2 regions of the Tuberibacillus sp. Marseille-P3662 genome follow, and region 1 is predicted to be linked to the other one. Evidence: riboswitches for the same ligand, from Rfam matches in the RefSeq annotation. Region 1 holds a riboswitch; the other holds the start of a gene.
What was found. Region 1 has a riboswitch for lysine ahead of B9Y89_RS15905 (Na+/H+ antiporter NhaC family protein). Riboswitches for the same ligand answer to the same signal wherever they lie in the genome.
Positions count from the first base shown of each region.

Region 2: linked by a shared signal. The riboswitch ahead of dapA (4-hydroxy-tetrahydrodipicolinate synthase) and the one ahead of B9Y89_RS15905 (Na+/H+ antiporter NhaC family protein) in region 1 are both predicted to bind lysine.

Region 1 is NZ_FXBS01000006.1:1,435,785-1,443,953, reverse strand. It holds gene B9Y89_RS15915 (BglG family transcription antiterminator) at 1-1,736, shown strand, start outside; gene B9Y89_RS15910 (PTS fructose transporter subunit IIC) at 1,763-3,181, shown strand; gene B9Y89_RS19665 (PTS sugar transporter subunit IIA) at 3,202-3,657, shown strand; lysine riboswitch at 3,795-3,982, shown strand; gene B9Y89_RS15905 (Na+/H+ antiporter NhaC family protein) at 4,120-5,724, shown strand; gene B9Y89_RS15900 (AbrB/MazE/SpoVT family DNA-binding domain-containing protein) at 5,932-6,210, shown strand; gene B9Y89_RS15895 (cell wall hydrolase) at 6,328-6,891, opposite strand; gene B9Y89_RS15890 (thermonuclease family protein) at 7,047-7,781, opposite strand.
Region 2 is NZ_FXBS01000006.1:1,599,611-1,607,779, reverse strand. It holds gene B9Y89_RS16675 (MarR family winged helix-turn-helix transcriptional regulator) at 189-626, opposite strand; gene B9Y89_RS16670 (NADP-dependent oxidoreductase) at 821-1,846, shown strand; gene B9Y89_RS16665 (NAD(P)H-quinone oxidoreductase) at 1,890-2,867, shown strand; gene dapA (4-hydroxy-tetrahydrodipicolinate synthase) at 3,237-4,124, opposite strand; lysine riboswitch at 4,274-4,458, opposite strand; gene B9Y89_RS16650 (DMT family transporter) at 4,643-5,569, opposite strand; gene B9Y89_RS16645 (hypothetical protein) at 5,725-6,180, shown strand; gene B9Y89_RS16640 (FadR/GntR family transcriptional regulator) at 6,386-7,114, shown strand; gene B9Y89_RS16635 (L-lactate permease) at 7,337-8,169, shown strand, end outside.

The DNA of each region.
Region 1 (8,169 bases):
CAGCCATCGAACATAGTGGACAAGCCGATGACAATGACCCTGAAACGCGGGTGCTTCAAGCGTCTAAGCGGTTGCTTGAATCAGAAACGTATACCTTACAACAGTTGGCTGATGCTTTATATGTCAGTAAAGCTACAATGCGTCATGATATTCAAGCCGTTCAAGATAAGTTATCTGGATTGAATTTGCGGTTAATCAGAAAACCTCGAGTTGGATTGCAGGTCCGGGGTAAGGAGCAAGATTGGCGGCAAGCGCTGGCACAGATCATCCACCAACTGAACCAGCGATCACAAGTGGCATTGATCTGGCATCAGGCGGGAATGAAGGGATTGTTGCCACAACAGGAAATGTTAGTGATTGAGCGTTTTATACGCAAACTTGAAAGCGCCTTACCCTATAACTTTACAGATGAAGCGATTATGAATCTCATGGTACATATTGGGATTGCTGCGAGAAGAGTCAAGCGGGGCCACCAAATTAATATGGCATTTGAGGAACTGAAGAGATTGAGAACGTACGATGAATTTGCTTTGGCGGAACGATTTGCGAATCATTTGGAAAAATTATTGGCCATGGTGCTTCCTGAAAGCGAGGTAGGTTATATCACCCTGCACTTAATCGGTGCAAAAATTCAGGGACACGAAGAGCTCTCCCATCGTGCTTTTGCCCAAGCTTTTAGCAAAATTGATCCTGATGCACTGAAAGCGGCTGATCTTGTTGTTGATTGTTTAGAGGACTTCATTGGAGTATCGAGTAAAAACGATCAGCATTTACGTCATGGGTTAATCATGCATCTTCATTCGGCACTGAATCGACTGAAGTATGGGTTGACATTGCACAATCCATTGTTAGAACAGATCAAAGCGAATTATCGCTATAGTTTTGAACTCATTCATTTTATTTTACCGGAATTAGAACAGTGCTTTGATGTCACGATACCAGAGGATGAAGCTGCGTACCTGTCCTTGCATATTCAGGCGGCGCTGGAAAGGATAAGTGAACATGATCAGCGCTATCGGGCACTTATTGCCTGTTCAACAGGCATGGGGACGTCGAACCTGATTCAGGCCAAGCTCAACAGGTCGTTTCCGCAAATTGACGTCATTGATACGGTGAGCGTCAATGATATCACACGAACCGTTCATTATAGTCGACCTGATTTTGTGATTAGTACCGTGCCGGTTGAACTTCAAAACTATCCTGTCGTGACGATTACACCTGTTCTGTCTGAAACGGATCAAAATAAAATATCCCGGTTCCTCACTGGTCCTTTAGAACAGGGATCGCAGCCGACACCCCGTTATCACGTTATAGGCCGCTTACTGAATAAAGATTTAATCTTTATTCATCCTAAAACTGAGCATCGCTTCGCTCTTATTGAAGCAATGGGGCATGCCTTGTATCAAGGGGGCTATGTCAGTCAAAATTATTCAGAAAGCGCTGTGAAACGGGATTACCGGGCTGATACGGCGTTATCCAATGGTCTGGCGATTCCGCACGGTTCACCGTCGTTTATCTATGAAACCGCTATTGCACTGGCTGTCCTCGATGAGCCGATGCCTTGGGGAGAATCACAAGTCCAGATTGTTTTGATATTAGCCTTGGGGGATATGGGTAAAGAGGAAACAGAGGTTTTATTTAAGGAATTGGCAGCGCTGGAAGACGATCTGCCATTGCTTGAAACACTAAAGACACAAACGGACCCGAATGCGGTTCTGAAACAATTTAAATCTTAATCTTAGTATGTTAAGGGGGGACACCAATGAAACTGTTAGGGATTACATCATGTCCTAATGGGATTGCCCATACTTATATGGCGGCGGAAAACTTACAAAAAGCCGCAGAAGAACTTGATGTAGACATGAAAGTCGAGACACAAGGGTCTATTGGTTCCGAAAACGAGTTGACTGAAGAGGACATTCGTGAAGCCGATGGGATTATTATAGCGGCAGATAAACAAATTGATAAGCAAAGGTTTGAAGGCAAAAAGTTAATCGAAGTCGCCGTTTCCGATGGTATCCGCCGGCCGAAGGAACTAGTACAGGCTTTCGAAAACGGTGATGTTGATGTATATGGTGATGCCAAAGATGAAGGTGAACCATCGACGTCCACTGCTGAAACTACAAAGGAAAGAAAACAAAATCCCATTTACCGTCATCTAATGAATGGGGTTTCCTACATGATTCCATTTGTCGTGGTTGGAGGACTACTCATAGCATTATCAATTGGTTTCGGTGGAACACCAACGGAAAACGGTTTTAAAATTCCCGAAGATTCGATATGGCATGCGATCAATGACATCGGCAGTGCCGCTTTTAGCTTTATGGTACCGATTCTGGCTGGCTTTATCGCATTGAGTATTGCCGATCGCCCTGGATTAGCGCCAGGTATGGTCGGCGGTTATATTGCTGCACATGGTGGTTTATATGGTAGTGAAGCAGGTGCGGGTTTCTTAGGAGGTATTATCGCTGGTTTCCTAGCTGGTTATATAGCTAAATGGATAAAATCGGTTAAAGTTCCGGAAATGATTCAACCGATTATGCCGATTTTAATTATACCGTTATTAACCTCCGTTCTAGTCGGCATTATTTTTATTTTTGTTCTCGGAACACCGATTGCTAATATTATGTCTGGCTTAGAATCCTGGTTAAACGGCATGCAAGGGAGCAGTAAAATCATACTGGGACTTATTCTTGGAGGCATGGTCGCTGTGGATATGGGAGGGCCCTTTAATAAAGTTGCCTTCTTGTTTGGTGCGGCCATGATTGGTGCCGGTAATCCGATGATCATGGGGGCTGTTGCTGCGGCGATACCGGTTCCACCACTTGGTATGGGACTTGCCAGCGTACTAAATAATCGTAAATATTATGGTGAGGAACAAGAAACGGGTAAAGCCGCTTTAGCGATGGGGCTCGTTGGTATTACTGAAGGCGCGATTCCCTTTGCAGCACGAGATCCATTTCGTGTGATTCCAAGTATTGTCGTTGGTTCGATGGTTGCCGGGGCAATGGCCATGGTCGGTAATGTGACTGATAGTGTGCCACATGGCGGTCCAATTGTCGCCGTATTTCAGGCTGTTGACCACGTGTTAATGTTCTTTGTCGCCATCATTGTCGGTGTAATCATTACAGCACTACTAGCCAACATCCTTAAGAAAAATGTTGAACAAGAAGTATCATAATCAGAAAGGATTGATGATTGATGAAAATCACATCACTTATGACAGAAGATATTATTAATCTCGATTTACAAGGACAATCTCAAGATGCCGTCATGGATGAAATGGTGGACATGCTTGCTGAGGCGGGTCATTTATCTCAAAAGGAAGCATTTAAGCAGGCTTTATATGATCGTGAACAAGAAAGCAGTACCGGCATCGGTTTCAGCATCGCGATTCCGCATGGCAAATCAGCGGCTGTTGAAAGCCCGCGTGTTGCCTTTGGTTTACATCAACAAGGTGTTGATTGGAACAGCATGGATGGAACTGATGCACATCTCATTTTCATGATCGCTGTTCCGTCGGAAAATGCTGGAGACGAGCATTTGAAAATTTTACAGCAGCTTTCTCGCAAACTTATGGACGGTGAATTTCGTGAATCATTGAAAAACGTGAAGTCAAAAGAAGCTGTGCTCAAGTTAGTGGAGGAAATTGGTTAATCAGGTGTTAATCCTAGGAACAATGCGCTGCCGGGATTAAAATATAATTATAAAATAAAAAAACATTGCATATGATTTAATGTTTTAATATAATACAGTTTGTCACAATCATATAATAAAGTATTGTATCAAACATCTGATAGGTTTGGGGTGCGAAAATCATCAGTACATGACGGAAGGTTGACCACCGTTGATCGTTATGGAAAGGGGATTTCGCCGAAGCTTGGGAAGCGTCGTCATCTTCTAAGCTGGAGTCGTACCTGAAAAAGTGCGGCGCTGTCACGGCTGGGGGAGTTTTGTCCCTAGGTGGAGCACTTACGTTCAGATGGGAGCAACCGATATATCAGGCAATGATAGGTGTTCTCGTCTATCATTGTCTTTTTTTATGGTTTAAAAAAGAGAGATCATGGATGATTGTGCGTTAAAATGGAGAAAAACATATGATAAAGGAGGGGACATATCATGTTTCAATTCCTGGGGGATATCGAATATGCCAATACCGTTTATTCGTTGATTCCGCCACTATTAGCAATTCTAATGGTGATTCTAACTCGTCGCGTCATTTTGTCCTTAGGTGTCGGTATTGTTGTCGGGGCGATGATGTTAAATCAATTTAATGTTCCCGGTGGTCTGGCAAAAATCTTTAATACGGTCCGTGACATTTTTGTTACTTCGAATGAATCCAATTGGCATTTTAACACTTGGAATATTTTTATTCTGCTATTTTTAGTCATATTAGGCATTATGACGGCCTTGATTTCGATGGCCGGGGGAACAAGAGCCTTTGGTGATTGGGCAATTAAACGAGTGAAGACACGGAAGGGCGCACAACTATTAACAGTGGTATTAGGTATTATCGTTTTTATTGATGATTATTTTAATTCACTCGCTGTTGGCCAAGTGAGTCGTCCCTTGACAGATCGTCACCGAATGTCTCGTGCGAAATTGGCCTATTTTCTCGATTCGACGGCTGCGCCCGTTTGTGTTATTTCCCCGGTGTCGAGTTGGGGGGCTTACATCATTGGGTTAATCGGAACTGTGCTCACGGCGCATCAGGTGACCGATTACAGTGCCTTTACTGGTTTCTTATATATCATTCCCATGAATCTATATGCGGTGCTCGCTATTTTGCTTGTGATTGCCACGGCTTGGTTGAATATTAGCTTTGGAAAGATGAGGAAATTGGAAGATAAAGCCATGACAAGTGGAGACGTGCTTGGTGATGATCGCCATGTTCCCGGACAACAATCCGACTTGCCGGAAAGCGATAAAGGAAATATAGGTGACCTCATCTGGCCCATCGTTGCCCTTGTCATCGGTACAGTCGGTGCCATGATCTATACCGGCTATCAAGTTGTTGCTGCTGCTGGTGATTCTGTGAATGTGCTTAGTATTTTCGAAAATACTGCTGTGGCCAAGTCACTTATTTATGGTGGCCTTTTTGGCCTTATTGTAACGGTCATCTTATTTTTACCAAAAGGATATTCCTTTAGAATGTTCTGGATGGGTGTTAAAAGTGGCATTCAATCAATGCTACCAGCCATTTATATTTTAATCACAGCTTGGACGATTAACACGATCATTAGCGAACTACAAACGGGTCAATATCTTGCTGGACTCGTCCATGACTTGAACCTTCCCATTGGTTTCTTGCCGGCGTTGTTATTTATTCTTTCGGCTTTCATGGCGTTCTCAACAGGGACATCATGGGGCACATTTGGTCTAATGCTGCCCATTGCAGGACAAATTGCAGCCACGATTGACGTGACTTATATGTTACCGATGCTTGCTGCTGTTCTTTCAGGTTCCGTATTAGGTGATCATTGTTCACCGATTTCTGATACGACGATTTTGTCGTCGACAGGGGCAGGCTGTAATCATATTGATCATGTCTTAACACAATTACCTTACGCGATTGTTGCTGGCATTATCAGTGTGATCGGCTATCTCGTCCTTGGTTTTACGGGAAGTGCAACGATCGGTTTCATTGTATCGATCGTCCTATTCATCGGGGTTGTCTGGTATTTGAAAGGCACTTATGGCGGGCATGAACCCGATCAAACTTAAAACGAATAAAAATCCGGTCTTTACGTTAACATGAAGGCCGGTTATTTTTTCGTCATTATTAGATCCATTCCGTCAAAATTGTTGATTGTGTTCCGAAAACTGTGATGATTAGCATTGTTTGTATTATTTTCCTAGACTTTAAGCTGGTGACTATGGTATTATTTTGTTAAAAATAGAAATAATTTTTTCACAAGGAGATTGATAGAGGTGAAATCGACAGGTATTGTACGTAAAGTGGACGAACTAGGGCGAATTGTCATTCCGAAAGAATTGCGCTCCATGTTAGACATTGACACCAAAGATCCGCTGGAGATTTTTATTGATGGGGAAAAAGTTATTTTGAAAAAATACCACCCTGCCATGGCTTGCCAGGTCACGGGCGAAGTAACCTCTGATAATTTCACCGTTGCAGATGGTAAAGTGGCATTAAGTCCTGAAGGTGCCAAACGATTAAAAGACGAAATTGAAAGTTATTTCGTCAAATAACGGTGCATCTACGTTAAATCTAAATGGTAGAGGCAAGGCAGGAATTCATTTCTTGCCTTTTTTTTGTGAACTAGCATAAAGAAACGTCCGAAGAGCATAGGGCTCTCCGGACGTTCATTATTTTTTAAAGACATGATTGCCGATAACAGTTGTTGTTGTTAATCCTTCTAGGAATTGACTATCCGCTAGGTCTGGATTGTAAAAGAATAGGGAACCCTTGCCTGATCCTCGCTTAGCAATGGCCTGATCAACAGCTTTATAATCATCGTCTGACGGGTCGGCCTGAGCTAGAGTGCCATTGGCCACGGGTGTGAATTGGTGGTCTTGGTAGATAACATCATGGATGTTGTCAGGGAACTCATTTGAGCTGACACGGTTAAGAACAACTGCCGCGACACTGACTTTTCCTTTAAAGGGTTCCCCGCGAGCTTCGGCATGAACTAATTTAGCCAATAATCGATGTTCCTCTTCTGAGATGGCATACAATTGAATGTTTTGCCCCGGATAAATAAGATTCGGGTTCTTGATTTGTGGATTTATATTAAGCAGCTTGTCCACTGATAAGTGATGATCTTGGGCAATTTCCCAAAGCGTGTCATTCCCTTTTACCGTATAGGCCATGGTTTGCATCGGGATTATTAGCAAAGTAATAGCCACAATGATTGCAAAGATTTTTTTCATCTATTATCACCTCTGGCAACAAATATTCTAATAAATATCTGATTTATTGGGGTTTTAATATTTTTGTTATTGGGTCATAGCTGAAAGTTAATCTTTTTAAAGAATTTGTAATCAGTTTGGGCTGAAAATAGAAGGGATAGGAATGTTGCTCCTAGTTATGGTAGGGTTTCACAGACTTGACCATCGCCATCATGGTCAAGTTGATGCGGATCTTTTTCAGGACCGCCTGCCGCAGTAAAAAAAGTCTGGGCATCGGCATGCGTCGCAAAATCATCACAGTTACGGTCAGGTCCGTTGAATTGATCGGCAGATGAGCTTGGTCGTTGTGACCCCTCACTGGCTTGGTCTGGCTGCTTGGAGGCGGGAACGACGTCTTCGTGAAAACCGTCATCCTGTACATAGTGATTGAAGCGCCATATGCCGCGGTTGTTATTTTTAGCTTTGGTTTCAGTACGTTGGAAACGATCGAGGTATTTCGTATTTGGTGGATAGACGTAGGCGACGCGAGCAAGACCTTTCTTAAGTAATTGCTCGTTAAGCATGCAACCATTGACATAGATGTAGGCCAAAAGCCGATGGTACTTATCCCACTTGTCTTCACCGATTTCTAATTGGACCGTTTGACCTTCTACGAGGGATTTTGTGAATTGGGCAGCTTCAGGTCCATAAGGCTGAACAGGTTCATCAGGGTGGTGTGTTTCGGGCGTATCCACTAATAACAGGCGAACCGAGATTTGATCACCATTCCATTTGACCTTGACGGTATCGCCGTCAACCGCCTTGATGACCTTGGCCTGTATGGTTTGTTGATGATCTAGGGATGAGGTTGTACAACCGGCTATAGTGGCTGTCAAAACGAATAGACTCATCATGATCTTCAAGCGTTGCATCAGATCCCTCCCTTAATACTTTATTTATCCTACTAAACTTTTTATCGGGTAACAAGAAAGAAATTGTTACAAAAAAAACTATCACAGATGAATGTGGAGCACATATTATAACTATAAATCATTTTTTCATTGACATTTGTCTTTTTTAATTTTATACTTGAACGCATAAAAGTGAGAAAGTAAACTTGAATCACTAAACAAATAAAATGTAAACGCAAAGCGATGATGAACACGCAGTAGGGTCATAGACTGGCAGTAACAGAGACTTAGTGGAGGGTGCAAACTAAGGCAGCTACGGCCGTGAAGTACATGTTCTGAGCAAGCGTCCGTGATGAACACGGTTATTAATATTGAAGCGGATTCTATATGAATCAATGTGGGTGGTACC
Region 2 (8,169 bases), 160 kb from region 1:
AATTAATATTAAACAAATTAAATTATATAATATAAATTGAACAAAGTCAACATTGTGGATTATTGACCCTTTAGTTCTCGACTGAATAAGCAAGAGCACTGAAACCCAAGCGTTTCAGTGCTCTAAATCAACCTTTGATTCAATGATATGTTAATGAAACTCTGTACTGATGATAAGTACGCGCAGGTCTACTTCGAATTAGCGTCTTGGATCTTGTCCAGCAACCCTGAGAAATCGGAAAGGGCTGTTGTCAGTTCTTCTTTAGTCAGGCCGCTCTTTTCGATAAGTTTGACAGGGATTTCTGTTGCCTTTTCCTTCAGTTCTTGTCCTTCTTCTGTTAGTGAAATATACACTTTTCGTTCATCGTCAGCCGCTCGCTTTCGATTGACCAAATTCCGATCAGCCATCCGTTTCAGCAAGGGGGTCAATGTGCCAGAATCAAGATAAAGAGCTTCACCCAACGATTTGATGGAAGACGTTTCTCTTTCCCATAATACAAGTAAAACGAGATACTGGGTGTAGGTTAAATTAAGTTCGTCTAGAAACGGTCGATACATTTTATTAATTTCTCTTGATAGTGAATATATGGAAAAACAGAGGTGGTTGCTTAGCTTCATCATATCCATTAATTATATTGCATCCTTTCATTTTTCTTCTTTAAAAACTAATTGTATGAGCCGCAAATGTCAACTCTATTTAAATAAGGTAAGAGGTTATTTTTGACGGATGCATGTTTTATTTGTAGAATTCACTTGTAAGCAATTAAATTGTGCACAAAGTAATTCGTCAATTTTTATATATAGAATGGAGTAGTGATAGTATGACAGAGAGCATGGAAAATCAACAAATTTTACTTGCGGCCCGTCCAAACGGGATGCCGACCGAGGAAACCTTTGAATTTAGAGAGGTTCCTATCGCTGATCCGAAAGCTGGTGAAGTGCTCGTCCGCACTTTATATCTTTCAGTTGATCCATATATGAGGGGGAGAATGAGTGATGCGAAATCCTATGTCGAGCCTTTCCAAGTCAATGAAGTTATTCCCGGTGGTATTGTCGGAGAAGTTGTTCAATCGGAATCCGATCACTTAAAAGTAGGGGATAAAGTCATTGGGATGCTAGGCTGGCAGAAATACAATACTGTCGAAGCAACAACTGTACGTCAAGTTGATGAAACGATTGCTCCTTTATCGGCTTATTTAAGTGTCCTTGGGATGACTGGACTGACAGCGTATTTTGGTTTGCTTGATATTGGTCAGCCGAAAGCAGGCGAAACGGTTGTCGTTTCCGGTGCAGCTGGTGCTGTTGGAATGGTTGTTGGTCAGATAGCAAAGATAAAGGGTGCCCGCGTTGTTGGGATTGCCGGATCGGAAAAGAAAACGACATTCCTTGAGCAAGAACTCGGATTTGATGCGACGATCAATTATAAAACAACTGACAACATGGAGCAGGCGCTTGATGAAGCATGTCCGAATGGTGTTGATGTTTATTTTGATAATGTCGGCGGTCCAATATCTGATGCGGTTATGAATAGATTGAATGACTTTGCGCGTATTCCCGTATGTGGTGCGATTTCATCATATAACAAGACAGACGATGATTTAGGACCCAGAATCCAACCGAAACTTATTAAAAGCCATGCCATGATCAAAGGATTCGTGGTTCAAGATTATGCTGATCGTTTTAAAGAAGGCACACAGGATCTCGGTAAATGGTTATCTGAAGGTAGAATCAAATACGAAGAAACGATTGTTGAAGGTTTTGATAATGTTCCGCAGGCTTTTCTAGGGTTATTTAAAGGTGAAAATCTCGGAAAACAATTGGTCAAAGTAAGTGAACCTTCAGAATAACAGCTTATCTGATCCCAAACTGTTAAAGTAGGAGGCAGCGGCAATGAAAGCGATTCTTGTAGAAGACGAATTCAAACAACTATATATAGGTGACACCGAGCAACCGACAATATCGGCTTCAGACTTGCTTGTTAAAGTCAAAGCAACGGCACTGAATCGCGCCGATCTAATGCAAAAGCAGGGGAACTATCCACCCCCAAAAGGAGCATCACCGATCCTGGGCCTTGAGATGAGCGGTGTCATTGAAGAGACTGGTGAAAATGTCCAAGGTTGGAGAAAAGGTGATCGGGTATTTGGGTTGCTGCCCGGTGGCGGTTACGCCGAATATGTGACGATTCCTGCGGATATGGCGATGCCCATACCAGATTCACTTTCCTTTGAGGAAGCAGCGGCGATTCCAGAAGTGTTTTTGACCGCTTATTTAAATATGTTCCAACTGGGCGGCTTAGGCAAAAACCAAAGCGTGTTAATTCATGCTGGTGCCAGCGGCGTTGGTACCGCAGCTATTCAACTGGCTCGTGAAGCTGGAGCGAGATCCATTGTGACTGCAGGAACAGATGAAAAAAGGGATTTTTGTCTATCGCTTGGTGCTGAAACAGCGATTGATTATAAAGCAGGACCGTTTGAATCAAAGGTGAAAGAGGCAACCCATGGAACAGGTGTTAATCTCATTCTTGATTTCATTGGTGCTCCGTACTGGGAACAAAATATCCGGTCACTTGGCGTTGACGGAAGGTTGGTTTTGATCGGTGTCATGGGCGGTGCCAAAGTTAGCGATGTCGATTTAAGTCAATTGCTTTTTAAAAGAATCCAAGTGATTGGAACCGCTCTTCGATCGAGAACAGTTGAACAAAAGATTGATCTCACCCGACGCTTTTCTGAATTTGCATTGCCGCTATTTAATCAAGGTCGTTTGCAGCCTGTGATTGATTCGGTTTGGAGCTGGAAAGAGGTCAACGAAGCCCATCAATACATGGAACAGAACAAGAATGCAGGAAAAATCGTTCTGCAGGTTCAATAAATATCGTTTTGTGAATGGGAGGGAGTCTAATGGCAGTCCAATTTGAAACTCAACAAGATGCTATGATCACGCTTGAAGAGATGACTCATCATGGACAAATGACAATGGTGGTTTTCGTTCGCCATCTTGGTTGACCAGTGTGTCGAGCTTATCTCACGCAGTTGCGTGAGCGCATTGATGAATTTAATGCCCTCGGTGTAGCTGTCTACGTTGTAGCGCCATCCAAAGCGTCCTTGATCAGCCAATTTTTGGATGCCTTTGGACCGTTCCCATTTTAGAACCGACAATCGTATCATTTCATGCACAAAAAAAGCTGGCTCACGGGCCAGCTTTTTTTATAAATCGTGCTGTATAGAATCACTATAATGGTTAACCTGCCACGTTATGGGTAACGAAATGCAACGTGTGCTCAAGTGATTGTTTTTCTTCTTGATCTAATGGCATTAGTGGCAGCCGAACCGATCCAACATCCACACCTGAAAGTTTAAGTGCTTCTTTAACAGGGGCCGGACTTGGTGCCATAAATAGCGACTTCATGATCGGCAGTATGCTCTGGTGGATGGCAGCCGCGTTTTGCGGTTCACCACGCAGATAGCTGCGAACCATTTCCTGCATATCATTGCCGATAACATGTGAAGCCACCGAGATGATACCGTCTCCGCCAATGGCAAGCGTCGGAAGTGTCAGGCTGTCCTCTCCGCTATATAGAGTGAATGAGGCATCGGTCTCATGAATAATCTTAGTCATTTGATCAAGATCGCCGCTAGCCTCTTTAACGGAGACAATATTGTTAATCTGCGATAGGCGGATGATTGTCTCAGCGGTCATGCCGACAGCACTCCGACCAGGAATGTTATAGAGCATCACCGGCAGCGTTGTGGCTTCAGCAACGGTTTTAAAATGCTGGAACATACCTTCTTGAGACGGTTTGTTGTAATAGGGTGTGACGAGCATAATGCCGTCAACCCCGATGGTTTCAGCCTGCTTCGTCAGCTCTATAGAAGCTTGAGTGTTGTTAGAACCTGTACCAGCAATCACTGGAATACGTTTCTTCACCGTTTTCATGACGAACTGTAATAAAGAAAGTTTTTCTTCTTTCGAGAGCGTTGGCGATTCGCCGGTGGTGCCAGCGACAACCAGCGCATCTGTCCCATTGGCAATTAAATGGTTGATCAGATTTTCAGTTTTTCCGTAATCGATGTTGCCATCTTGGTCAAAAGGTGTGACCATGGCAGTTAGAACGTTACCAAAATTCATTCTTGCCACCTCTATTCATGGATTCGGGTACTACTCACACAGACTTGGGGGGACGGTAAGTATGAATAGAGGGTATCTCATCATAACTTAAAACCACAAAAAACACCAACGAGGGCCGTTGGTGCATCATCGTCAATTCCCGTTATGATGCGTGAGATAGCCCTCCATATAGCCAGAATCGCTATATGACAGCTCTGCATTTGTTCAACGCAAAACCAGTGCAACAGAATGATGAGTATCTGCTCACTTCGGCAAATCCCCCTTTCGGCAACCGTCAACAGAGCTCATTCTCCTCAGGAAGCTTACTGATGGTCTTTGCACCTCTATCCTCACTTCAACTTTATATTGAAGTAAAGCGAATATAATTATAATTACAATATACCAAACATTGAGGCTGAATGCAATGCAATAGTTGTTTTAAACTAATGGAATGATTTTTGTGGAGAATAACATGGTTGGAAGAGGAATTGGCCTGGTCAAGAGGTGCCTGCCATATTTTCTTCAGGCACCTTTACTTTTTAGTGATGATTAATTTTCTTTGCGTTGATTTCTTCAAAATGTCTCCGGTGTTCAATAACGCCAGTTCCGAGAATGACGCCTGCCATGATAAAAATGAACCCAAAAATTTGACCAAAGTGAATGATTTCTCCTAAAAATACGTAGGAGCCAATGAGTGAGAAGAACGGGACAAGATTATTGAAAATCGCTGTTTCCCCAGCGCCAAGATGTTGAATCGCGTTATTAAACAGCATGTGACCAAGCCCAGTAGCTAGAACAGCAGAACCTAGAAAAATCAGCCAAATCCATCCAGGCGCTGTACCGAACGTCTCGAGTCCTGCTGGCTCAATTTGTCTGCCAACGAGAAAGAGGAGGATCGATCCGCTTACGAGCATTATGCCAGTAATAAGACGAGCGTCCAGTGTTTGTGTGACCTTCTTAATAAAAACGAAACTTGTGGCCTGAGACAAAACAGCTAAAAGAACGAATAGATCGCCTAGTGACGCACTCCCAATTCCCCCGCTGCCATTAAGGACGACAAAGGCGACGCCCACAAACCCCAGAACAATACCAAGCAAGCGTAAAGGGGTGAGCCGATCACCGAGAAACAACATAGCAAATATAGAGGTTGTTAACGGTACTAATCCTAAAATCAGCCCGCCATTAGATGCGGTTGTTTGTGAGAGGCCAGTCGCCAAAAGAGAATGATGGGCGAATACACCCGTTAAGGCAATCAATGCAATATATCCAGTTTCTTTTTTGTTCAATTTTCTGAACTCGTTTTTCGCGAGAAGGACACCCAAAACGACGATTCCGGCAGTTAAGATTCGAAACGCCTGTATAGTTATTGGTGAAAAATAATCAACCAAAACTTTAATGGCGATCACGTTAAAGCCCCAAACCATCATCAAACATAGTAACAGACCGTAAATCAATCCCTTGTTCACAAAACCCCTCGCTTTCGAAACAATATCAATTAGATTATTTTACCATAGATAATGGACTTACCCTAAACAAAAATTTATATTACATTTTTTTGAAGACCACGTGAGAGTATGGGTAATCTGTGGAATGGGAATTGTATTCACAAAGGAGTAAAATTATGATCGGATTAATCATCGCAACACTTGTCTTTAACTTCATTGCATTTAAAACAAATAAACGATTATCATCCATTCAAATTGCTCATATTTGGGTTTTTACAATTGCACTTCAACAAAGTTTTGATATTTATGTTGATGTTAAATACCATGGCTACTGGTACTTCTCAAATGGGGTTGACTGGAGGGCAATTCCTGCACACTTAGCACTGCTACCGCCTGTTAATATGATGATAATCAATGGGTTTCCTTTTAACAGCTCGGTGTTAAAAAAAGTGCGTTACTTAATCCTTTGGGAAATTGCGTTGCTCACTTATGAAAGTATCACGCTGTTACCAAGTCCCTGGGGGTACTTTCATTACGGTTGGTGGAACATGTGGCATTCGGTTTTTGTTAACCCTATACTTCTCATCATATTATTACTATATTATAAATGGATCAGCCGGGCGTGCTCTTGAACCAATACTGTGCGAATGAGGGGATATTGTGGATACAGCGGTAAACAGCAACAACGGCTTCAAATTCCTTTTATGAATCTCATCACTTCAAATCTTTTTGGGGATTTAGGAAAAGTTATTAAAAACACCGATGCTTTTATTTATTGCCGCTCTAGGGTTGCTTCGCTAAAATAGGGGTAGTATGTAACAAATAGGGGTGGAACGATTGGTATATAAGCAAATTCGGACCCGAAAGATCTACGAGGAAGTCGCAGATGAACTATTAGATATGATAAAAAGAGGCGATTTATCACCAGGTGCCAAACTTGATTCTGTTGAGCAGCTTGCGGAAAATTTCAATGTTGGCCGCTCGGCAATCCGTGAAGCTTTAAGTGCGCTGCGGGCGATGGGCATTTTAAAGATGCATCAAGGCGAAGGGACGTATATTCGTGAATTTGATCCAAAAACCTTGTCATCATCCGTTTTAACAGCTGTGCTGATGAATAAAAAGGATGTCAAAGATTTGCTGCAAGTAAGAAAGATCCTTGAAAAAGGAAGTGTGTCATTAGCGGCTGAACATGCTACAGAAGCCGATCTGAAGCCCATTTTTGCAGCATTAGAAGCGATGAAACACGCGAACGGTGATGAAGAACTTGGTGAAAAAGCGGATTTGGACTTTCATATGGCCATCGTAAGGGCCTCAGAGAACCGGTTTTTAGTTGACCTTATGGATAGTGTTTCAGAAACGATGGTTGCGGCGATGCGTGAGACAAGACGTGTTTGGCTCTATTCTAAAGAAACAACGCTTGATCGGCTCTATGAAGAACATAGACAAATTTATGAGGCGATTAAACAAGGACAACCGGATGAAGCTGAAACTTTAATGATGTCCCATCTGACTGAGGTTGAGAACATTCTTTTAAAATATTTACCTAATGCAGCAAATACAGTATGAAAAATCAAGATATAAAGTTAAGCATTGTGACCGGGGTGGTTTCCATATGAAGCCATCCGGATTCAGATTTCTTAATCTTCTGGCGTAGCAATATTCAAGAGCAAGAAAATATTTTTATTGACTTGTATTATGTAAGCGCTTTTTATACAATGGGTCTTAGATGGTGTTAAGTCATCAGATGACCAGATGAACATATCTTAATATGAAGGAGGTATTAATTAGATGAGCATAGGGATGTTGTCACTCATCGCTCTTATTCCCATTATCTCAGTATTTGTATTCTTAGTTATTTTACGATGGCCGGCAAAATGGGCCATGCCTGTTGCACTAGTTGTAACCGTTATCGTAGCTGGTTTGGTTTGGCAAGTGCCAACTAATCAGATTGGGGCGGCTGCAATCAAGGGTCTATTTACGGCACTTGAAGTTGGTTTGATTGTTTTTGGAGCTATTTTGTTGTTGAACACGTTGAAGGAAAGTGGTGCGATTCACACCATTCGTAAGGGCTTTACAGCGATAACACCTGATCGGAGAATCCAAGCGATTATCATCTGTTGGTTATTTGGATCTTTTTTAGAAGGGGCAGCTGGATGGGGAGCTCCCGCTACAATCGTTGGTCCGTTACTTGTGGGGATTGGTTTTCCAGCTATGGGCGCCGTTATGGTGGCTTTAATCCTTGAATCTACGCCTGTATCTTTCGGAGCGATTGGCACTCCCATATTAGTGGGAGTGAACTCAGGGCTAAAAGGTTCAGATATCGTAGGGGAACGTGTCGCTGAAGTCGGGACGAGTTATATGGGCTTCATTGACGGGATTGGCGGTGAAGTGGCTATTTTCCATGGTATTGTGGGCATTTTAATGCCACTGTTTTTGTCAGCGATGTTAACGCGATTTTTTGGCAAAAAAAAATCAGCTAGAGAAGGACTCGCGGTGTGGAAATTCGCTATCTTTACGGGTTTTGCCTTTTCAGTGCCGTACGCATTAGTGGCCAATATTCTCGGACCTGAATTTCCAGCTTTGTTAGGCGGATTAATTGGTTTGGCAATTGTTATACCGGC